4 regions of the Streptosporangium sp. NPDC087985 genome follow, and region 3 is predicted to be linked to each of the others. Evidence: predicted binding sites of a transcription regulator. Region 3 holds the regulator's gene; each other region holds the start of a gene.
What was found. Region 3 encodes HrcA, which represses chaperone genes, less so after heat shock. Its sites were predicted from a motif close to TTGGCACTCTCNNNNNGAGAGTGCCAA; they were not measured.
Positions count from the first base shown of each region.

Region 1 (7,024 bases), on a different contig from region 3:
GCTCGCGGAGCGCCGCCCGTAGCCGTTTGAGCGAGAACGGCAGCACTTCGTGGACCTCGTATCGGGACGCCCACTGCGTCCGCGCCGCGACGTCCCCGGTGATGTAGGCGATGTGCGGGTCGAGCAGACGGCCGTCGACCATCGCGGCGACCTCCGCGACCAGATGGGCCCGGATCGCCGCGCCGTCCGGCTCGTACACGTACCGGCCGACGGGGCCGTGGCCGACCGGCCCGAGCGCCGGGTCGGGCGTCACCGTCGCGCCCGCGGGGAGGATCGTCGCCCTGCGTTCCGCGTCGCCCGCCAGGGCGCCGCACCAGATCACGGCTTCCTTGACCTCGCCCTTGTAGGAGACCCACTCGGCCTCGGCGCCGGCGGGGATGAACGCGTAGGGGATGCCCGGGGCGACCTTCAGGCAGGCGGCCTCCGCCGCTGCCACCATCTCCAGCACGTCGGGCCACGGCGGAGAGTAGGCCATCGGGTCGAAGGTCCTGCCCCGCGCGGTGCGGCGGGCGGGATCGGCGAACAGGACGTCGAAGGCGGCCGGATCCAGCGTGGCGGCGTCGGCCGCACGGACCGAGACCCGATCCCCGAAGCCGAGGGCGTCGGCGTTGGCCTGGGCGATCGCGGCGGTGAGCGGGTCGGCGTCGACGGCCTCCACCTCACATCCGGCCCTGGCCAGCGCGAGGAGGTCACCGCCGATGCCGCAGCACACGTCGGCGACCCGGGAGCCCGGGGCGATGCGGCGGGTCCGGTGGTCGGCTACCTCGCGCCGGGTGGCCTGCTCCAGGCCGCCGGAGGTGAAGTACATGAGATCGGCGTCGGCGCCGAACTTCTCCCTGGCGCGTCGTCTGAGCGTGGCCTGCGTGAGCGCGGCCGAGGTCAGGCCGGCGTCGTAGGTCTTCCTGAGCCGCGTCACCGCCGCCACCGGGTCGTCACCGGCGATCTCGGCCGCCGCCCCCAGTGCCTCCTGGCCACGCGGCGTCAGCAGTTCCCGGAATGCGTCAAGGTCCACGTCGTCCGACGTTACCGCCTCAGCTCAGCAGGTCGGCGAGGTCTATCTCGATGGGGAACGGCACCTGTACGGAGAGCCTGCCGTGATGGATGCCGGTAGGGACGTAGGCGTGGGTGGCGGGGTCGAGTTCGTAGACGTAAACGATTGGTTTGCCGCCCTCTTCCTCGATGCGCCAGAAGTGGGTTATTCCAGCTCCGGCGTAACGGAGAGGCTTGACTTCGCGGTCACGCAGCTTGGACTCGGGCGAGACCACCTCCACGACCAGATGGACCTCATCAGGGGTATACGACGTGCGGTCGTGCTCATGATCCAGGGCGGCATCGATGAGAAGCACATCGGGACAGGGGCGCTGCCTGGCACCAAGGGTGATGTCCATCTGGGTGGCCACCGCGAGACTTCCGGGTGCCTGGGACTCAAAGGCGCTTGCGAGCCTGCGGATCACGACATCGTGGAAACGCTTCTGGGGGGACATGAAGATGAGGGCTCCATCGACGAGTTCGACGTGCTTGAAGAAGTCCAGCTCGCCGTTGGGGCCCTCCTGGGGAAGGTCGTCGAGGTCGTCGGCCGTCCACCCCCCCTCCGGGGGGTAGGGCCAGTTGGCGAGCGGATCGCCCGTCGCGCGCGCCGTGCCCGTCTCCTCGCTTACCGTGCTGGTCACGTCGTCCACCGTAGCGTCGTCACCGTCACTCTGTGTGGTCATCGACATACATCCCGTCAGATCTCACCCTCATCCTCCCGTATGTTCCCCGAATCGGAGGGGTTCTGTCCCCTGAAGGGGGAGGGGCGATGTTCGCCGGAAGCACACACGGGCGGTTCGTGTTGACTGTCAAGGCCTCCTTGCATACTGTTCCGTATTGGCACTCTCCCATCGAGAGTGCCAAATCATATGCGACGAGGCAGGTCTGACACCCGCGACGGCAGACCGCTGGTCGCCTCTTCTAGATCATTCAAATCTGAAGGGGAGGTCCGACGTGACGACCGCCACCAAGGTTCCCGTTAAGCCGCTCGGCGACCGCATTGTGGTCCAGCCGCTGGAGGCCGAGCAGACCACCGCTTCCGGCCTTGTGATCCCGGACACCGCCAAGGAGAAGCCGCAGGAGGGCAAGGTCCTCGCGGTGGGCCCCGGCAACTGGGACGAGGACGGCGACAAGCGGATTCCGCTCGACGTCAAGGAGGGCGACATCGTCCTCTACAGCAAGTACGGCGGCACCGAGGTGAAGTACAGCGGCGAGGAGTACCTGGTGCTCTCCGCTCGCGACGTGCTCGCCATCATCGAGAAGTAGTTCACGCTTCACAAAGATGACGTATCGAGCCCCGGGTCGCGTGAGCGCCCGGGGCTTTGATACGCCGACGTACTTTTAGAGAGGATTGACATGCCGAAGATCCTGTCGTTCGAGGAGGACGCACGCCGCGCTCTTGAGCGTGGTGTGAACGCCCTCGCAGACGCCGTGAAGGTGACTCTCGGCCCGCGGGGCCGCAACGTCGTCATCGACAAGAAGTTCGGTGCGCCGACCATCACCAACGACGGTGTCACCATCGCTCGCGAGGTCGAGCTGGAGACGCCGTACGAGAACCTCGGCGCCCAGCTCGCCAAGGAAGTCGCCACCAAGACCAACGACGTCGCCGGTGACGGCACGACCACCGCGACCGTCCTCGCCCAGGCGATGGTCCGCGAAGGTCTGCGCAACGTCGCCGCCGGTGCCCAGCCCCTGTCGCTCAAGCGGGGTATCGACCTCGCGGCCCGGGCCGTCAGCGACAAGCTGATCGAGTCCGCCCGTCCGGTCGAGGACAAGAAGGAGATCGCGAACGTAGCGACGATCTCCGCGCAGGACTCCAAGATCGGCGAGCTGATCGCCGAGGCGTTCGACAAGGTGGGCAAGGACGGTGTCATCACCGTCGAAGAGTCCAACACCATGGGTCTGGACCTGGAGTTCACCGAGGGTCTCCAGTTCGACAAGGGCTACCTGTCGCCCTACATGGTCACCGACCAGGAGCGCATGGAAGCGGTCCTGGAGGACCCCTACATCCTGATCACCCAGGGCAAGGTCTCCTCCGTCGCGGACTTCCTGCCGCTGCTGGAGAAGATCGCGCAGACCAAGAAGGCGCTGCTCGTCATCGCCGAGGACGTCGAGGGTGAGGCCCTTGCCGTCCTGGTCACGAACAAGATCCGTGGCATCTTCACCTCCGTCGCCGTCAAGGCGCCGGGCTTCGGTGACCGTCGCAAGGCCATGCTGCAGGACATCGCGATCCTCACCGGTGGCCAGGTGGTCAGCGAGGAGGTCGGCCTCAAGCTGGAGAACGTCGGCCTTGAGGTGCTCGGCACCGCCCGCCGCGTCGTGATCACCAAGGACGCCACCACCGTCGTGGACGGGGCCGGTGACGAGCAGGCGATCGCCGACCGGGTCAAGGAGATCAGGCACGCCATCGAGCAGTCCGACTCCGACTGGGACCGGGAGAAGCTGCAGGAGCGCCTCGCCAAGCTCGCCGGCGGTGTCTCCGTGCTGCGGGTCGGCGCGGCCACCGAGGTGGAGCTCAAGGAGAAGAAGCACCGCCTTGAGGACGCCATCTCCGCGACGCGTGCGGCGATCGAGGAGGGCATCGTCTCCGGCGGTGGCTCCGCGCTCATCCACGTCGCCAAGGTCCTGGACGACCTCGGCCTCTCCGGCGACGAGGCGACCGGTGTCGCCGTGGTCCGCAAGGCGCTCATCGAGCCGGCTCGCTGGATCGCCGAGAACGCCGGTCTCGAAGGCTACGTCGTGACGACCAAGGTGGCCGAGCTCCCCGCCGGTCAGGGGCTCAACGCCGCCACGGGCGAGTACGGCGACCTGATCGCCCAGGGCGTCATCGACCCGGTCAAGGTCACCCGCTCGGCCGTTCAGAACGCCGCCTCCATCGCCGGCATGCTGCTGACGACCGAGGCCCTCGTGGTGGACAAGCCCGAGGAGGAGGCCCCGGCCGCCGGTGGTCACGGCCACGGGCACGGCCACGGCCACTGATCTCCATCGGATCCGGTACGGCTCGCGTCCCCCAGGGGGCGCGAGCCGTACTGTTTTCCGGTAAACCACAAGGGGCTCCAAAGCGTCACTATGCTCCTCTTGGAAGAGCAAAGATCTATCTAACAAATAGTCGACATATTCGGCTATCCAATGAAATATCCAGGCGCACTAAGGTCGTCGCTGTCGTCATTCGATTACGCCCCGTTATCTCCGCCTCAATGTGACCAATCCGTAGCCGTTTGCTATGACGACAGGCCGGATCGGGGCGGGCATCATGCCTAACGTGACCGAGGGATGCGTCGCCGACGCCAAAAGTGGGGTAAGGCTTGCGACGAGATCTGAAGGGGTCGCCCACAGGGATGATCTCAAGGATCTGACGAGCCTCGCCGTTCAAGGGGATCGCACCGCGATCGAAACCCTGATCGCGCAGTTACGGCCAATGGTCGTCCGTTATTGCCGTGCTCGTCTCGGCCGGGTTTCCGGTCAGTATCACATCGCGGACGACGTGGCCCAGGAGGTGTGCATCGCGGTGCTGTCCGCTCTGCCCCGCTACCGTGACATGGGGCGCCCGTTCGCGTCCTTCGTCTTCGGTATCGCCTCCCATAAGGTGGCCGACGCGCTGCGCAGCTCCGTGCGCTCCGCCGTACCCACCCAGGACCTCCCGGACGGGCCCGACGAGGGCCCGGGGCCGGAGGAGACCGTGGTCCGCTACATCGAGGCCGAGCATGCCCGCAGGTTGCTCTCCAGGCTCCCGGACAATCAGCGCCAGCTGCTGATGCTCAGGGTGGTCTCGGGCCTGTCCGCGGAGGAGACGGGTAATGTACTGGGCATGTCACCAGGGGCGGTCCGGGTTGCCCAGCATCGGGCGCTGGCACGGTTGCGGGCGATGGCGGAGCTGGAGTCGACGGCTTGACCATGGAGCAGCCGGGCCTGCTCGGGCAGCACGGGCGCGGAGCGCGGAGCGGGGCTCGCGGAGCCGGCGAGCGCCCTGAGCGGGCGCTGCCATGACGACGGTCCATCCACGACGTCCGGTCCGGAGATACGGGCCGGCGGAGGATCCGGCGGTGGCCGAGACCGACGCCCTCCTGGAGGCGCTCTCCCGCAGAGAGAACGTCCCCGCCTCCGATGCCGCCGTCAGGCTGCTGTCCGCCCTGATCGACGACGTTGATCAGGGATGTTCCCCGGTGTCGAGCACACCGTCCACGTAGCCCCGGGCGTAGTCCCAGGTGACGTAGTCCGTGGGGTTGGGCCGGCAGGCGGGCTCGTGCACCTGCGGCTTGCCGTTCTCGATCATCTGGCGGAGGTTGCCGCGGAGCAGCTCCCAGTCGAAGTAGTGCTGCTCGCCGCATTCGGGGCAGTCGAGGACCAGGCCGAGCACCCCCTGGGGGCCCAGCAGCGAGTGGAAGACCTCCACGTCGGCCAGGTCGGTCATGGCCTCGTCGCGTTCGGCTGAGGTCAGCGGCTCGGGGTCGTCTGGCTCTCCCAGCGCCGCCGCCGGGTCGTCGGGGTCATCCGCGAACGGGTCGCGAGGGACATCGTCGAGCACTATCCCACCTTATGGCCTTGATGTGGCCGACAGGCTGCGAACTGCACCAGTCACTCAGGACCTGGCTTCTTTCCCCGGTGTCCCCCAGGTTTGGAGCCAGACTCTAAACTACGACCAGGGGGCCGGCGCCTTTCCCCACTCATGAGAGCGCCGTGGCAGGAGGGTTGCAGATGGCCAAGTTCACCGAACCGGGACTCACGTTCGACGACGTGCTCCTGGTTCCCGCGTACTCCGACCTGCAGCCCGGTGAGGCTGACACCGGAACGCGGCTGTCGCGGGGGATCACCCTGCGCATCCCGCTGATCTCGGCGGCGATGGACACGGTCACCGAGGCCCGGATGGCGGTGGCGATGGCCCGTCAGGGCGGCATCGGCATCCTGCACCGCAACCTCTCCATCGAGGACCAGGCCCAGCAGGTCGATCTTGTCAAGCGGTCCGAGGCCGGGATGGTCACCAACCCGGTCACCTGCTCGCCGGACGCCACCCTCGCCGATGTCGAACGCCTCTGCGCCACCTACCGGATCTCCGGTGTCCCGGTGACCGACCCGGGCGGCGTGCTCGTCGGCATCGTCACCAACCGTGACATGCGCTTCGAGACCGACCAGCGCCGTCCCGTGCGCGAGGTCATGACCCCGATGCCGCTCATCACCGCGCCGGTCGGGGTCTCCAGGGACGGCGCGTTCGAGCTGCTCAGGGAGAACAAGATCGAGAAGCTCCCGCTGGTCGACGCCGGGGGGCGGCTCCGCGGGCTCATCACGGTCAAGGACTTCACCAAGAGCGAGCAGTACCCGCTCGCCACCAAGGACGCCGATGGCCGGCTCGTCGTGGGGGCGGCCATCGGCGTCGGGGGTGACGCCGATAAGCGGGCGGCGGCTCTGATCGAGGCCGGTGTCGACGTGATCATCGTGGATGTCGCGCACGGTCACTCCAAGGGGCTCGCCGACATGATCTCCAAGATCAAGGCCAACAGCCGGGTCGAGGTGATCGGCGGCAACATCGCCACCCGGGCAGGCGCCCAGATGCTGGTCGACGCCGGAGCCGACGCGGTCAAGGTAGGCGTCGGGCCGGGCTCCATCTGCACCACCCGCGTGGTCGCCGGCGTCGGTGCTCCCCAGGTGACGGCCATCCACGAGGCCTCGCTGGCCGCCGGTCCGGCAGGTGTGCCGGTGATCGGTGACGGTGGCCTCCAGTACTCCGGGGACATCGTCAAGGCCATCGCCGCCGGTGCCGACACGGTCATGCTGGGGTCGCTCCTGGCGGGCTGTGAGGAGTCCCCGGGTGAGCTGATGTTCATCAACGGCAAGCAGTTCAAGTCCTACCGGGGGATGGGGTCGCTCGGCGCGGTCCGCAATCGCGAGCGCGGCGGCGTCTCCTTCAGCAAGGACCGCTACGGTCAGGCCGACGTCAGCGGCGAGGACAAGTACATCCCCGAGGGCATCGAGGGCCAGGTGCCCTACCGCGGCCCGGTCG
Region 1 is NZ_JBIUTQ010000004.1:214,350-221,373, reverse strand. Features, by position in the region: gene ACIN94_RS12105 (methyltransferase domain-containing protein) at 1-1,012, opposite strand, end outside; gene ACIN94_RS12100 (Uma2 family endonuclease) at 1,032-1,712, opposite strand; gene groES (co-chaperone GroES) at 1,984-2,295, shown strand; gene groL (chaperonin GroEL) at 2,386-4,008, shown strand; gene ACIN94_RS12085 (sigma-70 family RNA polymerase sigma factor) at 4,283-4,921, shown strand; gene ACIN94_RS12080 (hypothetical protein) at 5,073-5,216, shown strand; gene ACIN94_RS12075 (DUF5319 family protein) at 5,177-5,554, opposite strand; gene guaB (IMP dehydrogenase) at 5,725-7,024, shown strand, end outside.
Region 1: groES (co-chaperone GroES) is a predicted target of HrcA. The motif match lies at 1,867-1,893, and genes of this name have one in related genera.

Region 2 (7,024 bases), on a different contig from region 3:
CGAGGGCGTGCTGTTCACCAAGGGCGTCAACCGCTACCGGGTGGCCGACTACGAGGTCCGCGAGGTCGTCGCGTCGCTGCGCGGGACCACCCGCTACGGCCCCGGCCGGGCGGCGCTCGCCCAGCGGCTGGCCCATCTGGTGCTCGTCCGGATGGAGCAGCGCGGCGAGTCCCCCGACGACCGGGTGCAGGACGCGGTGGCCCGGTCCAAGCCGGTCAAGCAGCTCGTGGACCAGGTGTGGCCCAAGCTCACCCCCCAGCAGGTGCTCCACCGCCTCTTCAGCGACCCCGAGTTCCTCGCCGCCGCCGCCAAGGACGACCTCACTGCCGACGAGCAGGCCCTGCTCCTGTGGGCGAAGCCGGCCAAGTCCTTCCGCTCGGCGAAGTGGTCGGCGGCCGACGGCGCGCTGATGGACGAGCTCGGTGACCTGATCGAGCGGACCGCTCCCCTGGGACACCTGGTCGTGGACGAGGCCCAGGACCTGTCGGCGATGCAGCTGCGCGCCCTCGGCCGGCGCTGCCGTACCGGCTCTGCCACCGTGCTGGGCGATCTCGCCCAGGGCACGACCCCCTGGTCGGCCCGCTCCTGGACCGAGGTCCTCACCCACCTGGGCTTCGAGAACGGCGCGGTCACCGAGCTCACCCTCGGCTTCCGCGTCCCCCGCGAGGTGCTCGACTACGCCGCCAGGCTGCTGCCCGCCGTCGCCCCCGACCTGGCCCCGCCCCGGTCGCTCCGCCCCGGTGTGGGATCGCTGTCGGTACGGCCGGCGCCCGACCCGGCCGCGTCTCTGACGCAGGCGGTGCGGGAGGCGCTCTCCCGCGAGGGCTCGATCGGGGTCATCGTCCCGGACGCCTCGGTCGCGGCCGTCTCCGCGTCCCTGTCCGGCCTGGACCACCGCGTGCTGAGCCCCGACTCGGTCGAGGAGCACCGCCTGCTGGTCATCCCGGCCACCCTGGCCAAGGGCCTGGAGTACGACCACGTCATCGTGGTCGAGCCAGCCGACATCGTGGACGCCGAACCACGCGGCCTGGCCCGCCTCTACGTGGTCCTGACCCGGGCGGTCACCTCCCTGACCGTCCTGCACACCCGGGACCTCCCCGCGCAGCTCCGCTGACTCCCCGGTCCACGGCCACCGCACGGTCTGTGGGTGCCCCTGCGACACCCGATCGTGAAGCGGTGGCCGTGCGTCCTCCACCGGCGGGGTCGCGGACCCTCCGGTGGATCCGTGGATCAGCCCTGTCTCTGCCTCTGTCCCTGTCCCTGTCCCTCCTGGGACGTGGCCTCTGAGCGGTGCGGGCGGCCCTGCGGCCTGCGGACCGTGATCGGAGCCCTGCTCGGGCGGACGATGCTTGCGGCCGCGACCCCGAAAGGCTCGTCACCGACCGGGATGGTGGCGACGACCTTGTTGGTCACGGCATCGATCACCGACACGGTGTTCGCCCCCAGATTGGTCACGTAGACGCGGGCGCCGCTGGGGGAGATCGCTACTCCGAAGGGGTTGTGGCCGACGGGGATGGTGGCGACGACCTTGTTGGTCACGGCATCGATCACCGACACGAGGTCCGAGTCCAGGTTGGTCACATAGGCACGGGCGCCATCGGGTGTGATCGCGATCCTGAAGGGGTGTCGGCCGGCCGGGATGGTGGCGACGACCTTGTTGGTCACGGCATCGATCACCGACACGGTGTCCGAGTCCTGGTTGGTCACATAGACACGGGCGCCGCTGGGGGAGGCCACGACTCCGAAGGGATGGTGACCGACGGGGACGGTGGCGATGACCCTGTTGGTCATGGTGTTGATCACCGACACGGTGTCCGAGTCCTGGTTGGTCACATAGACACGGGGGCGGTTGGGGGAGGCCGCGACCCTGAAGGGGTTGTGACCGACGGGGATGACGTCGATGACCCTGTTGGTCAGGGCATCGATCACCGTCACGGTGTCCGACTGGGTATTGGTCACGTAGGCACGGGTACCGAAGGGAGAGATCGCGATCCCCAGAGGATGGTCGTCGACAGCGATATTGGCGATGACCTTGTTGGTCGTCGTGTTGATCACCGACACGGTGTCCGTGCCCTGGTTGGTCACATAGATGCGGGCGCCGCTGGGGGAGAACGCCACCTCAAGAGGGTTGTCGCCGACAGGGATGGTGGTGACGACCTTGTTGGTCATCGTGTTGATCACCGATACGGTCCCCGACTGCGAGTTGACCACGTAAACGTACCTTGGGGACGGCGCGGCCGCCCCTGCCGGGACAGCTGTGACCGTCGGCACGGCCAGTCCGGTCGCGATGACCACCGCGGCCAGGGACGGGCGGACGCGGGACCACCGTCCGTGCCGCTGAAACCGACCGGATAGTTTCCGATGGTGATTCTCGATCGCACTTCTCATCCAACGCCGCAACACCAGAGACCTCCATCGCCGCAACAGGTCTCTGTTCTATGGCTACACACCGTTGTGTCCTGGAAGACGACGCGCCGATTTGAGCCTCAGCGACCGCCCGCTTTGCCCATTCATGACTTGAGGGCAGTGGGGTTAGCCTGAATCAACAAAAGTCTGACCATAACCCGCCGATCGTCGGCTCTCACCGCTCCGGCCAGGCTCCGCAACGGAAAGAGGCGGCCCCGACACCTCGGGGTCGCCTCTTTTCGTGAAAGCGGCTGGACTTAGAAGTCCATGTCGCCGCCACCCGGCATGGCGGGAGCGGCACCGGCCTTCTCGGGCTTCTCGGCGATGACGGCCTCGGTGGTGAGGAACAGCGCCGCGATGGACGCCGCGTTCTGCAGCGCGGAGCGCGTCACCTTGGCCGGGTCGATGATGCCCGCCTCGAACATGTTGACGTACTCACCCGTGGCGGCGTTCAGGCCCTCACCCGGGGTGAGGTTGCGCACCTTCTCCACCACGACGCCGCCCTCGAGGCCGGCGTTGACGGCGATCTGCTTCAGCGGCTCCTCAAGGGCCTTGCGCACGATCGCGGCACCGGTGGCCTCGTCGCTGGAGAGCTCCAGCTTGTCGAAGGCCTTGGCGCCGGCCTGCAGCAGAGCCACGCCACCGCCGGGGACGATGCCCTCCTCGACGGCCGCCTTGGCGTTGCGGACGGCGTCCTCGATGCGGTGCTTGCGCTCCTTGAGCTCGACCTCGGTCGCCGCGCCGGCCTTGATGACGGCCACGCCGCCGGCCAGCTTGGCGAGACGCTCCTGGAGCTTCTCGCGGTCGTAGTCGGAGTCGGTGTTGTCGATCTCGGCGCGGATCTGGTTGACCCGGCCGGCGATCTGCTCGGCGTCACCGGCACCGTCGACGATGGTGGTCTCGTCCTTGGTGATGATGACCTGGCGGGCGCGGCCGAGCTGGTCCAGCGTGGTGGACTCGAGCTTGAGGCCCAAGTCCTCGCTGATGACCTGGGCACCGGTCAGGATGCCGATGTCGCCCAGCATGGCCTTGCGGCGGTCGCCGAAGCCCGGGGCCTTGACGGCGACCGAGCGGAACAGACCGCGGATCTTGTTGACGACCAGGGTGGCCAGGGCCTCGCCCTCGACGTCCTCGGCGATGATCAGCAGCGGCTTGCCCGCCTGCACGACCTTGTCGAGGACCGGGAGCAGGTCCTTGTTCGCGGAGACCTTCGAGTTGACGACGAGGATGTACGGGTCGTCGAGGACGGCCTCCATACGCTCCGGGTCGGTCACGAAGTACATCGAGATGAGGCCCTTGTCGAAGCGCATGCCCTCGGTGAGCTCAAGCTCCAGGCCGAAGGTGTTGCTCTCCTCGACGGTGATGACGCCTTCCTTGCCGACCTTGTCCATCGCCTCGGCGATCATCTCGCCGATCTGCGGGTCGCCCGCGGAGATGGAGGCAGTGGAGGCGATCTGCGCCTTCGTCTCCACGTCCTTGGCCAGCTTGGAGAGCTCCTCGGAGACGCGCTCGACGGCGGCCTCGATGCCCTTCTTCAGGGACATCGGGTTGGCGCCGGCGGCGACGTTGCGAAGGCCCTCACGCACCAGAGCCTGGGCGAGCACGGTGGCGGTGGTGGTGCCGTCGCCCGCGACGTCGTCGGTCTTCTTGGCGACTTCCTTGACGAGCTCGGCCCCGATCTTCTCCCACGGGTCCTCGAGCTCGATCTCCTTGGCAATGGAGACACCGTCGTTGGTGATCGTGGGGGCGCCCCACTTCTTCTCCAGAACGACGTTACGGCCCTTGGGGCCGAGGGTCACCTTGACGGCGTCCGCGAGCTGGTTCATACCGCGCTCGAGACCGCGCCGGGCGTCCTCGTCAAACGCGATCATCTTGGCTGCCATACGGCTAGACCTCCCAAACGCAGGGTGGCTTGCACCGGATCGAGCCGACGCCCGCGACGGCATGCGGACCCGCGACTCCGTTCGGCGGGTCCCATCGTCTCGATCCAGGGTTGGCACTCTCCAACGGGGAGTGCCAACGAACTGTTTAGCACTCTACCCCGTCGAGTGCAAGCGACGCCGCCCTGACCTGCGTCCAGCTTAGAGCGAGATACGTGATTCACAGCGAAGGCCCGGCCCACCGGTAGGAGCGGCGAGCCGGGCCGACGTGCGGGGAGATCCGCGCGGACCGCGCTGCCACGGGATCTGCCGGCGTTTCCCGACGGATGGATGGAACGGCTACGTCAGACTGCCCGGACGGACTCCGCCTGGGGACCCTTCTGGCCCTGGGTGATCTCGAACTCGACCCGCTGGCCCTGTTCGAGCGCACGATAGCCGTCCATCATGATCGCGGAGTAATGGACGAACACATCCTTACCACCGTCGACCGCGATGAAGCCGTAGCCCTTGTCCGCGTTGAACCATTTGACGGTGCCTTGCGCCACTTCCGACTCCTCTTACTGGGCTTGAGGACATCGCCCATTCCTCTCGCGAAGCCCCCAATCTTCGAGGCATGGACATCGCCTACGTCGATCATTGTCGACGATACCCGTGGGACACCGTGGGGCAACAGAGTCAATCAGAAAACCACTACTTTACGCACGCATTCAGGGCCGGAACCGTGTTTTGCCGGAGCGTTTGTTCGGTCAGAAATCGAATCACATTCCTGGGCCACCGGCCCGGACTCCCCCCCACATGACACGACACCCGCACGCGGCCAGGCCGGGTGCGGGTGTCGTGGAGATGCGGTGCGGGCACCGCTGGAGATGCCGAGGATCAGCCTCCGGCGACCGCCGGAATGATGGAGACCTGAACGCCGGACGGCGTGGCCGTGTCGAGATTGTCCGCGAAACGGACGTCCTCATCCCCGACGTACACATTGACAAAACGGCGAATCTTGCCCGTCTCATCAAGAATGCGAGCACCAATCCCGGGGAAGTCGGCGTCGAGCTTCTGCAGAACCTCGCGCAGCGTCGCTCCTTCTCCACCCACCTCGGAGGAGCCGTCGGTGTAGGTCCGGAGAATAGTCGGAATCCGCACAGAAACGCTCATAACTCAGTACCTTTCACATATTTTCAGGCGATAACCGTACGGAATGCGTCGAGAGACGGACGGATGACAGCGGTGGGGCGCGCCTGGCCCGCCACCGCATCGAGGGTCTTGAGACCGTCACCGGTGTTGAGGACCACGGTCTCGGCGTCGGGGTCGATCCGCCCCGAGGCGACCAGCTTGCGCAGCACGCCGACGGTGACTCCGCCCGCGGTCTCGGCGAAGATCCCCTCGGTCCTGGCCAGCAGCCGGATCGCGTCGACGATCTCGGTGTCCGTGACGTCCTCCACCCCGCCGCCGGTGCGCCGGGCGATGTCCAGCACGTAGGGACCGTCGGCGGGGTTCCCGATCGCCAGCGACTTGGCTATGGTGTCGGGCCTGACCGGGCGGATCACGTCGTGGCCCGCCTTGTAGGCGGCCGAGACCGGCGAGCACCCCTCGGCCTGGGCACCGAAGATCTTGTACGGCCTGTCCTCGACGAGGCCGAGTGCGATCAACTCCTTGAACGCCTTGTCGATCTTCGTGAGCTGGGAGCCGGACGCGACCGGGATGACGATCTGGTCGGGGATGCGCCAGCCGAGCTGCTCGGCGATCTCGTAGGCCAGGGTCTTGGAGCCCTCGGCGTAGTAGGGCCGCAGGTTGACGTTCGCGAAGCCCCACCTCTCGCCCAGCTCGTCCCCGATGAGCTCGGAGCAGAAGCGGTTCACGTCGTCGTAGGTGCCCTCGATGCCGATGAGCCGGCCCCCGTACACCGACGCCATGACGATCTTGGCCTGCTCCAGGTCCGCGGGGATGAACACGCAGGCGTCCAGCCCAGCCCGGGCGGCGGCCGCGGTCACCGCGCCCGCCAGGTTGCCGGTGGAGGAGCAGGAGAGGGTGTGGAAGCCGAAGTTGCGGGCCGCCTCGACGGCGATGGCCACCACGCGGTCCTTGAAGGAGTGCGTGGGGTTGCCCGAGTCGTCCTTCACGTGCAGCGAGCGCAGGCCCAGCTCGCGGGCGAGGTTGCCGGCGTTGACGAGCCTGGTCCAGCCGGGGTTCATGTTGGGCTTGGTGGCCACATCCGCCGGGACGGGCAGCAGGGAGCGGTAACGCCAGATGCTGGCAGGGCCCTCGGCGATCTGCTCACGGGTCACGTGCCCGAAGTCGTAGGCGATCTCCAGGGGCCCGAAACACTCGGCACAGGCGAAGTCGGGACCGAGGTCGTAGCGGGCACCGCACTCGCGACAGGACAGCGCCACGGCGGGGCCGAAGCGCCGGCTCCGCGTGTCTTCGACACGGCCGAGCGAGGAGGTGGAGGTGGTTTCACTGCTTGCGAGCGCCATGAAGCGAGGCCTTTCCCTCATCTTCGTCTGCGACCACCCTGGTCGCAGACCGGAATTGGCACCTGTCCCGGCCGACCTCGTCAGATCACGAGTCTTGAACCGGGAGGGTTGCCGGGGCTTCGCAGGGCCGGTCCCTCCACCCCTCTGGATGAGCAAATATTCAGTTGGAGACCTGACGAGCAGGTCGTACGCACTCTACCTCGCCTTCCCGTCACCCTGACCAGATGTCTCACTCCGCGAGATGCAACGTGTTACCTGTCGGACAGC
Region 2 is NZ_JBIUTQ010000005.1:350,735-357,758, forward strand. Features, by position in the region: gene ACIN94_RS14720 (HelD family protein) at 1-1,114, shown strand, start outside; gene ACIN94_RS14725 (cytochrome D1 domain-containing protein) at 1,231-2,388, opposite strand; gene groL (chaperonin GroEL) at 2,664-4,289, opposite strand; gene ACIN94_RS14735 (cold-shock protein) at 4,631-4,831, opposite strand; gene ACIN94_RS14740 (MoaD/ThiS family protein) at 5,163-5,438, opposite strand; gene thrC (threonine synthase) at 5,462-6,757, opposite strand; SAM riboswitch class I at 6,772-6,912, opposite strand.
Region 2: groL (chaperonin GroEL) is a predicted target of HrcA. The motif match lies at 4,400-4,426, and genes of this name have one in related genera.

Region 3 (7,024 bases):
GCGCCTCCGCCGCCTGGGTCCGCACGTAGGGGGACTCGTCCTTCTTCACCAGGTACAGCACCAGAGGGCCGACGAACCAGGTCAGCAGGCCCAGCAGATGGGCGAGCATGGCCATGGTGGTGTCATCGCCGCCGGGCCGGGGGCCGTACATCCCCGGCGGTGCCGGGTGTCCGTAACCGGGCGGCGGTCCGTACGGACCAGGTGGCGGGTAGCCGCCCTGGTAGCCGTGGCCGCCCGGTCCGTACGGCGGGATGGGTGGTGGGTAACCCTGGCCGGGCTGGGGGGAGCCGGGCTGGGGCGGTTGGCCGACGTGTCTGGTGTGCTCGTCGTCCGCGGGCTCGCGCCACGGAGTCTCGGGATTGTCGCTCATGGCCCTTCCTGAGGGGGTGAGGGGTCGGGCGTGTCCTCGCCGGGAAACGTCACAAAGTCGATCAACTCCTCGACCGGGCCGAGGAGCTCTGGTTCCAGATCGGCGTAGGTGGAGACCGATCCGAGAATGCGGCGCCAGGCGTCTCCGGGCTCCAGATCCCAGCCCAGGGCGGCGATGACCCCGTCCTTCCAGGGTACGCCGCGCGGCACCGGCGGCCAGGAGGCGATTTTCAGCACCGAGGGCTTGACCGCCTGCCAGACGTCCACAAACGGGTGCCCGGCGATCAGCACGTGCGGTGAGGAGATCTGCGCGGCGATCCGGCTCTCCTTCGAGCCGGGGACCAGGTGGTCGACGAGCACGCCCAGGCGGCGACCGGGGCCCGGTCCGAACTCCGCCACGATCGAGGGCAGGTGGTCGACCCCTTCGAGATACTCCACGACCACGCCCTCGACCCGGAGGTCATGGCCCCAGACCTTCTCCACGAGCGCGGCGTCGTGCACGCCTTCCACGTAGATCCGGCTCTCCTTGGCCACCTGGGCGCGCAGGCCCTCCACCGCGATGGAGCCCGAGGCGCTGCGCCGGGGGGTCTGCGGCGCGGAGGCGGGCCGTACCAGCGTCACCACCCTGCCCTCCAGGAGGAACGCGGCCGGCTCCAGCGGGAACAGCCGCCGTCGCCCGAACCGGTCCTCCAGGGTGACGGCCTCCTTGTCGCAGGCCACCACGGCGCCGCAGAAGCCGCCGTCGGCGTCCTCCACGACCAGGTCGAGCTCGGCGGGAACCTGGGGGATCTTCCCCTTGAGAGGGCGCCGCCAGTTCTCCGCCAGCACGTCGCGTCCGTACATCAGCCACCGCCCACTCTCTCCCCGGGGATCAAAGGGACGGTAGCAAATGCCGCGATCACCCGCCGTGTGGTCAGGAATGTCCCCGTCGCGGTGGTTGGAATCCCCCGCCTTCAGCCGTGGGGAGGAAGTCAAGTCGTCGCGTTATCGCACCCCGCGGGCGGGAGCCGTACACTTGGCACTCGGGAACACAGAGTGCCAGTCCTGGCGTTTCACGTTCGGGTGCGGACAGGGAGGTGAGCGCGGTGGTCGACGACCGTAAGCTGGCGGTGCTCCGCGCCATCGTCGAGGACTACGTGTCCACCAACGAGCCGGTGGGCTCCAAAGCCCTCGTCGAACGGCGCAACCTGGGTGTGTCGTCCGCGACCGTCCGTAACGACATGGCGGTTCTGGAGGACCAGGGCTACATCGCCCAGCCCCACACCAGCGCCGGCCGGGTCCCCACGGACAAGGGCTACCGGCTGTTCGTCGACCGGCTGTCGCAGGTGAAGCCGCTGTCGAGTGCGGAGAGGAAGGCCATCGAGACCTTCCTCGCCGGCGCCGTCGACATCGACGACGTCGTGATGCGCACGGTACGGCTGCTGGCGCAGCTTACCCGTCAGGTCGCCGTCGTGCAGTACCCCACGCTGACCAACTCCACGGTCCGCCACGTCGAGCTGGTCCCGCTGAGCGAGCGCCGGCTGATGTTCGTGCTCATCACCAACACGGGACGGGTCGAGCAGCGCGTGGTCGAGCTGCCCGACGTGGTCGACGAGACCCGCGTCGCCCATCTGCGCGCGACTCTCAACGCCTGCCTGGACGGATGCGGGCTGGCCCGCGTTCCGGACATGGTCGCCGACCTGCCCGAGCGGCTTCCGGCGGAGGACCGGCCGCTCGCGGCCACGGTTCTGTCGGTGCTGCTGGAGTCCCTGGTGGAGCGGCATGATGAGAAGATTGTTTTCGCCGGGGCCGCCAACCTCGCGGGAGCCGACTTCACCGTCGGACTCCGCGACGTGCTGGAGGCTCTGGAGGAGCAGGTCGTGCTCATGCGCCTGCTCGGTGAGACCTCCGACCTGTCGGCCCTGACGGTGCGGATCGGCTCAGAGAACCCCTATACGGGTCTCCAGGGCACATCGATCGTCGCCGCCGGATACGGTTCGGGGGACAAGCAACTGGCCCGGCTCGGTGTGCTGGGTCCGACGCGAATGAACTACCCGGTCACGATGGGCGCGGTGCGCGCGGTGGCACGCTACGTCAGCCAGATCCTGGCTGCATCCTAAGAGGTCAACTAAGTGGCTAAGAGCGACTACTACGGCACCCTCGGGGTGCGCCGTGACGCCAGTGCGGAAGAGATCAAGAAGGCGTACCGTCGTCTGGCGCGAGAGCTGCATCCTGATGTGAATCCCGATCCTGAGACCCAGGAGAGGTTCAAGGACATCACGCAGGCATACGAGGTGCTTTCCGACGCCAACAAGCGCCAGATGTACGACATGGGCGCCGACCCGTTCGCCTCGGGCGCCGGTGCGGGCGCGGGAGGTTTCGGCGCGGGTTTCCCGTTCAGCGACATCATGGACGCCTTCTTCGGCGCGGCCGGTGGCGGCGGGGGCCGTGGACCCCGGTCACGTGCCCGCCGGGGCCGCAACGCCACCATCCGGGTGGAGCTCGACCTGAGCGAGTCGGCCTTCGGCACCACCCGCGAGCTGGTGGTCGACACCGCCGTGCTCTGTGAGGTCTGCACGGGCTCCGGCGCCGCGGCCGGCACTCACCCCAGCACCTGTGACATGTGCCATGGCCGGGGTGAGGTCTCCCAGGTCACCCGGTCCTTCCTGGGCCAGGTCATGACCTCCCGGCCCTGTCCCCAGTGCGGCGGGTTCGGCTCGATCATCCGCAACCCCTGCCAGGAGTGCTCCGGCGACGGCCGGGTCCGCACGCGGCGGACCATCAAGGTCCGCATCCCGGCCGGTGTGGAGGACGGCACCCACATCCAGCTCGCCGGTGAGGGCGAGATCGGCCCGGGTGGCGGGCCGCCCGGCGACCTGTTCCTGGAGATCGTCGAGCGCTCGCACGAGATCTTCGAACGCCGGGGTGACGACCTGCACTGCACCGTGCAGATCCCGATGACCGCGGCCTCGCTCGGCACCATCCTGACCATGGAGACGCTCGACGGCGCGGAGGAGCTCGACATCCGGCCGGGTACCCAGTCCGGGCAGACCATCCCGCTCTACGGCCGCGGCGTCCAGCACCTCAACGAGACCGGCCGCGGCGACCTGCTGATCCACGTCAACGTGGAGACACCCGCCCGCCTCGACCCGGCTCAGGAGGAGCTCATGCGCGAGCTCGCCAAGCTCCGTGGCGAGGAGCGCCCGCCCGGCAAGTTCGCCCCCGGCCAGCAGGGGTTCTTCTCCCGGCTACGGGACGCTTTCAATGGCCGCTGACAGGGGCGTCCGCCGGCCGCGCCGGCACGTCTCCACCGGCCGATGACGGCTCCGGTCTTCCTGGCCGATCCGGCGGATCTGGTCCGGACGGAGTTCATGTTGGGTGGCCCGGAGGGACGCCACGCGGCGGCCGTACGGCGGCTGCGGGCCGGAGAGCGGCTTGACCTGACCGACGGCGCGGGCACTGTGGCCGAGTGCGTGGTCCGAGACGCGGGCAAGGACTCCCTCCGCGTCGAGGTGCTGCGCCGCTACGACGTGCCGGCCCCGCGACCCCGCCTGGTCGTGGTGCAGGGGCTGCCCAAGGGCGACCGGGGCGAACTGGCCGTGGAGATGATGACCGAGGCGGGGGTCGACGTGATCGTCCCCTGGGCCGCGACCCGGTCCGTCACCCAGTGGAAGGGCGAGCGTGCGGTCAAGTCGCTCAATCGCTGGCGTTCCACAGCGCGTGAGGCGGGTAAGCAGGCTCGCCGCTTCCATCTGCCCGAGGTGACCGAACCCGTCACCACCGCCGGGGTCGCCGCGCTGCTGTTGGAGGCGGCCCTGGGCATCGTGCTGCACGAGGAGGCGGCCTCCCCGCTCTCCACGCTGGAGCTCCCCGGCGCCGGTGACATCGTCGTGGTGGTCGGCCCCGAGGGCGGGGTCGCCGAGGAGGAGCTCGCCGCGTTCCGCGCGGCGGGAGCCGTACCGGCGCTGCTCGGACCGACGGTGCTGCGCACCTCGACGGCCGGGGTCGCCGCGGCGGCGGTGCTTCTGGCGCGCACCGGCCGCTGGTGACCTCCTAGCGGTTGGAGGAGATGGAGGCCGGTGCCTCCGTCGGCATCGGAGGCGCCGATTCGTCGGACGGCGGGCACTCCTCGACCGGGCACGGTCTCTCCGAGGGGACGGCGGACTCCGAGGGGTTCACCGCCGGTGTCTCGCACTCCTCAGGGAGCTTCTCGGGTCCGTCCGGCGTGTTCTCGGGGAGCGTCGTGGGGCACGTGGCGGACGGCGTGGGCTTCGGGGCCGGTTTCTGGGTGGCTCTCGGGGTGGGCGGGGGACTGGGCTCGGTACTCCTGGGGGCCGGCGCGGGTGCCGTGGTGCTCGACCCCTGCCTGGTGACGGCCGGGGGCTGGTCGTTGTTCGAGGGGGCCCGCGAGGTGGCGGACATGTCGGGCGTGGTCGACTGGGTGAAGTTGACCTCCCCGCTGTTCACCGTCTGACTCACCTGCTCGCGGAATTCCGGGACCACCATGACGACGGTGGCCGCGACCAGGACGGCTCCCGCAACGGAGGCGCCGGCGCGCCACCACATCAGCCCGCGGAGCCCGCGTCGCTCCACGCGGGCGCGGATGATCTCCAGTCCGTCCGGGGAGGGAACGACCGAGTCCGCCTCCGCGCTGAGGACACGGCGGAGCAGCTCGCCGTACTCGTCGGGGGAGTCGGTCATGACAGTTGCTCCAGTGAGGTTCGTAGGGCGGCCATACCGCGAGCCGTGTGACTCTTGACCGCGCCCTTGCTGATGCCCATGGCGTGGGCGATCTGCGCTTCCGACAGGTCTCCGTAGTAGCGCAGGACCAGCGCCTCCCGCTGACGTGCGGGCAGACCTCGAAGGGCCTCGATGACGGCGGACCGCTCGAACTCCCCGATCGCGCCGTTCTCGGCGCTCGGCGCGTCCGGCATGCCCTTGGGGGCGTACTTCTCCACGACCGCCCGGTGCCGGAGCACCGAGCGTGATCGGTTGACGACCGACTGGCGCAGATAGGCGAGTGCCTTGTCGGTGTCACGCAGGCGACGCCAGGCGCCATGAATGGCGACGAACGCATCCTGCACGACTTCCTCCGCGGTTGCCATATCGCGGACGAGTAACACAGCGAGACGCACAAGCGACCGGTAATGCGCGCTGTACAGCGCGGTAACGGCCATGTCGGCATCCCATCCGACGGGCACCGCCCCCAGCGACCTGTCGGCCACGAGAGTCTCGGTGGTCACATCAGTGGGACGCTCGGCCTTCCCAGAGGGTTTACGCTCTTCCGGTTCATTAGGGGGCATGACCCAGTCGTGTCCTCGCCAGGCGGCCATATCGTGCGAATCACAATGGTCTGCAGTTGTTGAAGTTTGCACACCCACCATATCCGGGTGGATCTTCCTTTGCTGGCGATGCACCATCACCGATTGGCAACGTCCCGGGGAGATAGGGTGCCTGCATGGTGAGCGAGGCCGACTGCCTGTTCTGCAAGATCGTGGCCGGGGAGATTCCCGCGAAGATCGTCCATGAGACCGATCGCACGCTGGCCTTCCGCGACGTCAACCCGCAGGCGCCCACGCACGTGCTCGTGGTCCCCAAGGACCATTACCCTGACGCGGCCGCGCTGGCCGCGGTCGACCACGGACTCGCCGACGACGTGCTCAAGGCGGCGCACGCGGTGGCCGAGCAGGAGGGTGTCGCCGATTCGGGATACCGCCTGGTCTTCAACACCGGCGCAGGGGCGGGCCAGACCGTCTTCCACGTGCACGTACACGTGCTGGGCGGGCGCGGCCTGACCTGGCCGCCCGGCTGAAACCGGTAAGCGCGACAGCGTCGATCACGGATACGATGGCGGAGAAGTTCAACGCCGATATCTGGAGGCGAACAGGCCGAAAGGCCCGCCTATGTCCGAGATGAATGATTCCAGCAGAACATCCCCACCGCGATCGAAGGGTCCCAGCCGGACCCAGGCAAAGGTGGTGATTCCGGACGATCACTCGATGGTCAGCCTGCTGGGCTCACGTGACGAGCTGCTGCGGGTCGTCGAGGGTGCCTTCCGCGCCGACATCCATGTCCGGGGCAACGAGATCACCATCACCGGCAGCCCGGAGGAGAGCAGCACCGTGGTGCGCCTCTTCGAAGAGCTGTCGGAGCTTGTCCGGGGAGGGGCGGAGCTCACGACGGACGCGGTGGAGCGCAGCATCGCGATGCTGCGGATGACCTCCGACCGCCCGGCCGAGGTGCTCTCCCTCGACATCATCTCCTCACGGGGCCGGACCATCCGCCCGAAGACCGTGAACCAGAAGCGCTACGTCGACGCGATCGACAAGCACACCATCGTCTTCGGCATCGGTCCCGCCGGCACCGGCAAGACCTATCTCGCGATGGCCAAGGCCGTGAGGGCCCTTCAGGAGAAGAAGGTCAACCGGATCATCCTCACCCGTCCCGCGGTCGAGGCGGGCGAGCGGCTGGGCTTCCTTCCCGGCACGCTCTACGAGAAGATCGATCCCTACCTGCGCCCTCTGTACGACGCGCTGCACGACATGCTCGATCCCGAGTCGATCCCCCGGCTGATGGCCGCGGGCACGATCGAGGTCGCCCCCCTCGCCTACATGCGGGGTCGCACGCTCAACGACGCCTACATCATCTTGGATGAGGCGCAGAACACCTCGGCTGA
Region 3 is NZ_JBIUTQ010000006.1:179,425-186,448, forward strand. Features, by position in the region: gene ACIN94_RS15530 (DUF4870 domain-containing protein) at 1-370, opposite strand, end outside; gene ACIN94_RS15535 (DUF3097 domain-containing protein) at 367-1,212, opposite strand; gene hrcA (heat-inducible transcriptional repressor HrcA) at 1,455-2,468, shown strand; gene dnaJ (molecular chaperone DnaJ) at 2,481-3,623, shown strand; gene ACIN94_RS15550 (16S rRNA (uracil(1498)-N(3))-methyltransferase) at 3,666-4,397, shown strand; gene ACIN94_RS15555 (hypothetical protein) at 4,402-5,049, opposite strand; gene ACIN94_RS15560 (SigE family RNA polymerase sigma factor) at 5,046-5,525, opposite strand; gene ACIN94_RS15565 (histidine triad nucleotide-binding protein) at 5,810-6,160, shown strand; gene ACIN94_RS15570 (PhoH family protein) at 6,261-7,024, shown strand, end outside.

Region 4 (7,024 bases), on a different contig from region 3:
CCGCCTGGGCCGAGGCGAGTTCGACGGCCTGGTCGGAGGTTGTCGCCAGCACGATGAGCGCGCCCTGGCCCTGTTCCCCGCCCGGAGTGGTGAGGACCGTGACGTCTTCGGCCACGGTCCGGGCGGGGGCGGCGCCCTCCCAGGTGGAGGGGGCGGCGAGAACGTTCACGACGTCGCCGGGGGAGAGCAGGCGCGCGGTCTCCGGGTCGGCGACCCGGACGGGGGTGGCGACCGTTCCCGGGCCGTAGGCGGCGAGCAGGCTTGGGCCGAGCAGCCGGGCGTCCGTCAGCGCTTCCCCACGGCGCATGGGACCGGCCAGGACCCTCCCGGCGACCGGCGTGCCGGGCTTCACGGCGCCGTCGGGCACCGTGTCGGGCCGCAGGGCGACCGTCTTCAGGTCGGCGGCCTCCAGCGTGCCGCCGGGGAGGTCACGGGCCGCGGCGAGAACGGTCACCGAGGCGGTGTCCGGCCGCAGGCCGACGAGGGCGCATACCGTCGCCAGGGCGGCGACGGCGGCGGCGATGAGGCGATGGCGACGGCCGAGGAGACGGCGGAAGGCGCGCATGACTGACTCCAGCGGGGGAGAGCCGGGCGGCGCGGAGCCCGTGACGGGGTGCTCCGCCGTACGGCGGAGCGGGGCCGGGTGCTCTGCCGTACGGCGGAGCGGGGCGGGTGCCCTTGTACGGCGGAGCGGGGCGGGGTTACCGGGGGAGGTCGAAGGGGAGCTTGAGGCCGTCCAGCACGCTGCCGCAGGCGCAGGTGCGCTCCTCGGGCAGGGCGGTGACGACGTCGGTGACGAGGGAGCGCATGCGGGCGATGTTGGTACCGAAGAAGGCGAGGACCTCCTCGTGGGTCACTCCCTCGCCGGCCTCGACTCCGGCGTCGTGGTCGGTGACCAGGGACAGCGAGGTGTAGCAGAGGGCCAGCTCACGGGCGAGCACGGCCTCGGGGAAGCCGGTCATGCCGACGACCGTCCAGCCGTTGGCGGTGAACCAGCGGGACTCGGCGCGAGTGGAGAAGCGGGGGCCTTCGATGACCACCAGGGTGCCGCCGTCGACCAGGTCCCACTGGGAGGTCTGGGCGGTGGAGACGGCCGCCGCCCGGCCGGTCGGGCAGTAGGGGTCGGCGAAGGAGACGTGCACGACGCCGTCGGTGTCGTAGTAGGTCTGCACGCGGCCGGAGGTGCGGTCGACGAACTGGTCCGGGACGACCAGGGTGCCGGGGCCGACCTCGGGGCGGAGGGAGCCGACGGCGCTGGGGGCCAGAACCTGGCGGACGCCGAGGGAGCGCAGGGCCCACAGGTTGGCGCGGTAGGGGATGCGGTGGGGCGAGAAACGGTGGTCGCGGCCGTGCCGGGGCAGGAAGGCCACCGAACGGGACCCGATCCTGCCGACGGTGATGACGTCGCTGGGAGGGCCGTAGGGGGTGGTGACCTCGACCTCCGTGGCGTCGTCGAGCAGGGAGTAGAAGCCCGAGCCGCCGATGACCCCGATGTCCGCGCGAGTAACCATGTCGCAGAGATTAGCGCCCTCGCCGACCGCCTGAGGAGACCGCCCCCACCCTGTGGATAACGCGGCCACGCCCTGTGGATAACCGTGCACCCTGACGTGCCCCCCGACGGGCCTCGGTGCGCCTTCCGAGGTGCCCTCCGGGGTAGCTGACCGGTCACGCTGGGTAGGATCTGCCGTACACCGATCGGGGGGTCGGATGAACGCTCGGCGGTCTCAGCGGCATGTGCGGGGCTCATGATGAGCGCCCGGCGGTCTCGGCGGGGCTCACGATGAATGCCCGGCGGTCTCCACGGCACGCGCGGCGCACGGAGGGTCTGGGGATCATCATCGGCGCGCTCATGCTCGGCATGCTGCTCGCCGCGCTGGACCAGACGATCGTCTCGACCGCGCTGCCGACGATCGTCAGTGATCTGGGCGGCCTGGGGGAGCTGTCCTGGGTGGTCACCGCCTACATGCTCTCCTCGACGGTCTCGACGCCCCTGTGGGGCAAGCTCGGGGACCAGTACGGCAGGAAGAGGCTGTTCCAGGCGGCGATCGTCATCTTCCTGGCGGGCTCGGCACTCTGCGGCCTGTCGCGGAACATGGGTGAGCTCATCGGCTTCCGCGCCCTGCAGGGGCTCGGCGGTGGTGGGCTCATGGTGCTCGCCCAGGCGATCGTCGGGGACATCGTGCCCGTCCGCGAGCGGGGGAGGTACCAGGGATTCTTCGGCGCCGTGTTCGCTGTCTCCAGCGTCGCGGGCCCGCTGCTCGGCGGCCTCTTCGTGGATCACCTCTCCTGGCACTGGGTCTTCTACGTCAACCTGCCGATCGGGGTCCTCGCGCTGGCCGTGGTCTCCTCGGCGCTGCCGTCCGGTACGGAGCGGACCCGGCACACCATCGACTACCTCGGCATGGTCTTCCTCGGCGGCGCGGCCGCCTGCCTGGTGCTGATGACCACCTGGGGCGGGACCGTCTACCCCTGGGGCGATCCGGTCGTCGTCGGGCTGGGGGCCGCCTCGGTGGCGCTGTTGGTGCTCTGGCGGCGGGCGGAGAGGCGGGCCAGGGAACCGGTGCTGCCGTTGCGCCTGTTCAGGCTGAGGGCCTTCAACGTGGCCTCGCTGATCGGTTTCGTCGTGGGATTCGCGATGTTCGGCTCGCTCACCTACCTGCCGCTGTTCCTCCAGGTCGTCCAGGGGGTCTCGCCCACGATGTCCGGGATCCACCTGCTGCCGCTGATGGGCGGCCTGCTGGCGACCTCGATCGCCAGTGGCCAGATCATCACGCGCACCGGGAGATACAAGATCTTCCCGATCCTCGGCACCGCGATCGTGACGCTCGCCCTCGGTCTGCTCTCGTCCATCGGCGCGGACGTCTCCACCTTCCGGCTGAGCGCCTACCTGCTCTTGCTGGGCGTCGGCATCGGCCTGGTGATGCAGGTGCTGGTGATCGTGGTGCAGAACGCCGCCGGCTTCGAGGACCTCGGAGTGGCGACCTCGGGGGCCACCTTCTTCCGCCTGATCGGCGGCTCCTTCGGCGTCGCGGTCTCCGGGGCGATCTTCACCTCACGGCTCGGCGACGATCTGGTACGGCTCTCGCGGACGGTGCGGGTTCCGCCGGGGCTGGAGAGGACGGTCCAGTCGGATCCGACGGCCATCCGGACGCTGCCGGCGGAGACCGCCGTGGCGTTCCTCGGAACGTATGCCGACGCGATCGCCCACGTGTTCCTCTACAGCGCGCCGGTGGCCCTGGTCGCCTTCGCCGCGGCCTGGCTGCTGCCGGAGGTGCCCCTGCGGGAGACGACCAAGCCCGCCGACCTGGGCGAGTGCTGCGGCGCCGTGCCCACCGCGCGCTCCTCGCTCGACGAGGTCGAGCGGGGGCTGCGGCGGCTGGCCGACGTGGACATGCGCAGGGACTACTACCGCCGTCTGGGCGACCTGGCCGGTGTGAATCTGCCCCCCGGCGCCGTATGGCTGGTCACGCGGCTGGGCACCCATGGTCCTCAGGCGGGCGTCGAACTCGCCGAGAGAGCGGGGGTGCCGGTCGAAAGGGGCAGGCCGTACGAGGATCTGCTGGTCGCGCGTGGCCTGGTCAGCAGGGACGGTGACGGCGTCCTGGCGCTCACCCCGGCCGGGGAGCGGGCGGCCGATCGGCTGGTCGTGGAGGCCCGTGAGGGCCTCGGGCGGCTGATCCAGGACTGGGACCCCGAGGGGCATCCCAAGCTCCGTGAGCTGCTGCGCAGTCTCCCTCGCGAGCTGCTCGGCTCGGCGGCCGATCGCCCGCGGAACGGCTGGTCGCCGGTGGAAAAGGCTGATAACCCGCAGAACGGCTGATCGCCCGCGGAACGGCTGACCCGTCCCCCGCGGGGGCGGGCTCCGTCGCGGGGTGGGCGGCTCAGGAGGCCGCGGCCGCCGGGCTGCTCGTGGCCTTCGCCGGCGCCGAGCTCGTGGACTCCGTCGACGAGCCGGAGGAACCGGACGAGCTGGACGAGTCGGAGGTCGATGAGGACGACGCGCCCGTGCTGCTGGAGCTCACCGTGCTGGTGGCGGAGGACCGGCTGTCGGTCCGGTAGAAACCCGAACCCTTGAAGACGATGCCGACCGCGGAGAACACCTTGCGGAGATCGCCGGCGCACTTCGGGCACTCGGTGAGCGCATCGTCGGAGAACTTCTGGACGATGTCGAACTCGTTGCCGCATGCACTACAGGCGTACTGGTAGGTGGGCACGCGCTCCTCCTTTTAGGTCCGCGCCGATTGGCACTCTACTGACGCGACTGCTAATGGTACGCAGCCGACAGGCATAAACGCGAGTCGGAGCCATCGCATTCCACGTGGATCAGGCGCCCCGCTCGCCGAACCAGCCGGCGAGTTTGCCCCTGCGGCTGATCGCCCGTATCCGTCTCTCGGCCGCATCCCTGCAGGCCGCGGTGGTCACGACCAGGAGCTGGTCGTCGAGCATGATCCTTGTGGAGTCGGTGGGCACGAACGTCCGGCCGTCCCTGACGATCAGCGTGACCTGGGCGTCGGTGGGCAGTCTCAGCTCGAAGATCTCCACGCCATGCAGCTTGGAGGTCGGCGGCACCGTGATCTGCAGCAGGTCGGCGTTGAGCTCCTCCAGCGGAGCCGACTCCACCTCCAGATCACGGGCCTCGTCGGGGGTGGAGAGCCCGAGCAGCTTCGCCACGAAGGGCAGCGTCGGCCCCTGCACCAGGGTGTAGACGACGACGATGACGAAGACCTCGTTGAACACGAGCTTGGCGGTGCCGTTGGCCACCGTGGTGGCGGCCCAGGGGATGGTGGCCAGCACGATGGGCACCGCCCCGCGCAGTCCCGCCCACGACAGGAACGCCTGTTCCCGCCAGTTCAGGCGGCCGACCCGCGCCAGCCGTACCAGGAAGGCCGAGACGACGATCGACAGCGGCCGGGCCACCAGGACCAGGATCAGCCCCGTCACCAGGCCCGGGACGATCGCCGACGACATCTCCGACGGGTTGGCCAGGATGCCGAGCATGACGAACAGGCCGATCTGGGCCAGCCAGGCCACGCCCTCGGCGAATCCCCGGGAGGAGCCCCGGTGGGGCATCCGGGAGTTGCCCATCACCAGGGAGGCCAGGTAGACCGCCAGGAACCCGCTGCCGTGCAGGAGTACGGCTCCGGCGTAGGCGACGAACGCCAGCGCGAGCACCGCGAGCGGATAGAGGCCGGAGACCGGCAGCGCGATGCGGCGCAGCGCGTAGACGCCCAGCGGCCCGACGGCCAGGCCGGCGATCGCGCCCACCACCAGCTCGAAGACGACCAGCAGCAGCGCGTTTCCCAGGCTGGGCGAGGCAGCGGCGCTCAGCAGCATCACGGCGATGACGGTGGGCGCGTCGTTGAGACCGGACTCGGCCTCCAGGATGCCCGCCAGGCGCGGGGGCAGGGGGAGGCGGCGCAGAACGGAGAAGACGGCCGCGGCGTCGGTGGACGCGAGGATCGCGCCGAGCAGCAGCGAGGTCCGCCATTCCATGCCGAGCAGCAGGCGCACCGGGATCGCGACGGCCGCGACGCTCACCCCGACACCGACGGTGGCCAGCACTATCGCGGTCGGGACGGAACGCTTGACGTGGTTCCAGTTGGTGGTCAGGCCACCCTCGGCGAGGATGATCGCCAGGGCGATCAACCCCATCTGCTGGGCGAGCTCAGGGTTCTCGAACTGGAGCCCGAAGCCGGACTCGCCGATGACCAGGCCGAAGCCCAGGAAGATGAGGAGGCTCGGCAGTCCGCTCCGATGGGCGACCCGCACCGCCAGGATGGCCGCGATGACGATTCCGGCACCCAGAAGCAGCCAGACGTCCCATCTCACCTGGCACCCCTTAACATCTTCATTCCGGGGACCATTGTGTCGTATTCAGTCCGTTGTCAGGCGCGTCCGGTGGCCACCCGGGTGATTCCGCTCGGCAGAGCCGCGTAGCGGACCGGCAGGTCATGGGGCTCGGCGGGGACATCTTCCAGCAGTTCACCCTCGTGCAGCAGGGCGACCGTCGGCACGTTCGGGCCGACCCGGGCCAGTGCCCGGTCGTAGGAGCCGCCGCCGCGGCCGAGCCGTACTCCGGTGGACCTGTCCACCGCCAGCGCGGGAACGATCACCAGGGCCGCGGTCCTGATCGCGTCGACGCCCCGCCGGGTGTCCACCGGCTCCATGATTCCGAAGCGGCCCGGAGCGAGGGTGTCGGGCCCGTCGTAGACCGCCCAGTCGAGATCGTTGTCGGCGCGGAGCACCGGGAGGATCACGGTGGCGCCGTGTTTCCACAGCGCGAAGACCAGTCCGTTGGTCGCCGGTTCCGTGCCGCTCGACCAGTAGCACGCGACGAGTCCGGCCATCTGGACCCAGGGCTGATCCAGAAGCGCCTCCCTCGTCCGCACGGAGGCCGCATGCCGCTCGTCCTCAGGGATCGAGGCACGTGCGGCCTCGATCGCCGAACGCAGCTTCAGCTTGTCCACAGATCCCTCCACTATGGTTTGAGTTATGGCCGACTTCCATCCTGTGACCAAAGCCGTCGTTCCCGCCGCGGGGCTGGGCACCCGGTTCCTGCCGGCGACCAAGGCCACTCCCAAGGAGATGCTGCCGATCGTCGACAAGCCCGCGATCCAGTATGTCGTCGAGGAGGCCGTCTCCGCCGGTCTGCTCGACGTCCTCATGGTCACCGGCAAGAACAAGCGGTCCATCGAGGATCACTTCGACCGGGCGATCGAGCTCGAAGACCTCCTGGAGGCCAAGGGAGACGACGAACGACTCTCCCAGGTGCGTGAACCCGCCGACCTCGCGACCCTTCACTACGTGCGGCAGGGGGAGCCGCGCGGCCTCGGCCACGCCGTACTCTGCGCCAAGCAGCACGTGGGCGACAACCCGTTCGCCTGCCTGCTCGGCGACGACCTGATCGACTACCGCGACGAACTCCTCAAACGCATGATCGAGGTGCGCCGCACCCATGGCGGCAGCGTCGTCGCGCTGATGGAGGTGCCCAAGGAGCAGGTCTCCCTGTACGGCTGCGCCGCCA
Region 4 is NZ_JBIUTQ010000001.1:751,446-758,469, forward strand. Features, by position in the region: gene ACIN94_RS03645 (flagellar biosynthesis protein FlgA) at 1-565, opposite strand, end outside; gene ACIN94_RS03650 (S-methyl-5'-thioadenosine phosphorylase) at 702-1,511, opposite strand; gene ACIN94_RS03655 (MFS transporter) at 1,781-3,820, shown strand; gene ACIN94_RS03660 (FmdB family zinc ribbon protein) at 3,882-4,214, opposite strand; gene ACIN94_RS03665 (potassium/proton antiporter) at 4,324-5,829, opposite strand; gene ACIN94_RS03670 (5-formyltetrahydrofolate cyclo-ligase) at 5,886-6,467, opposite strand; gene galU (UTP--glucose-1-phosphate uridylyltransferase GalU) at 6,493-7,024, shown strand, end outside.
Region 4: ACIN94_RS03660 (FmdB family zinc ribbon protein) is a predicted target of HrcA. The motif match lies at 4,242-4,268, and genes of this name have one in related genera.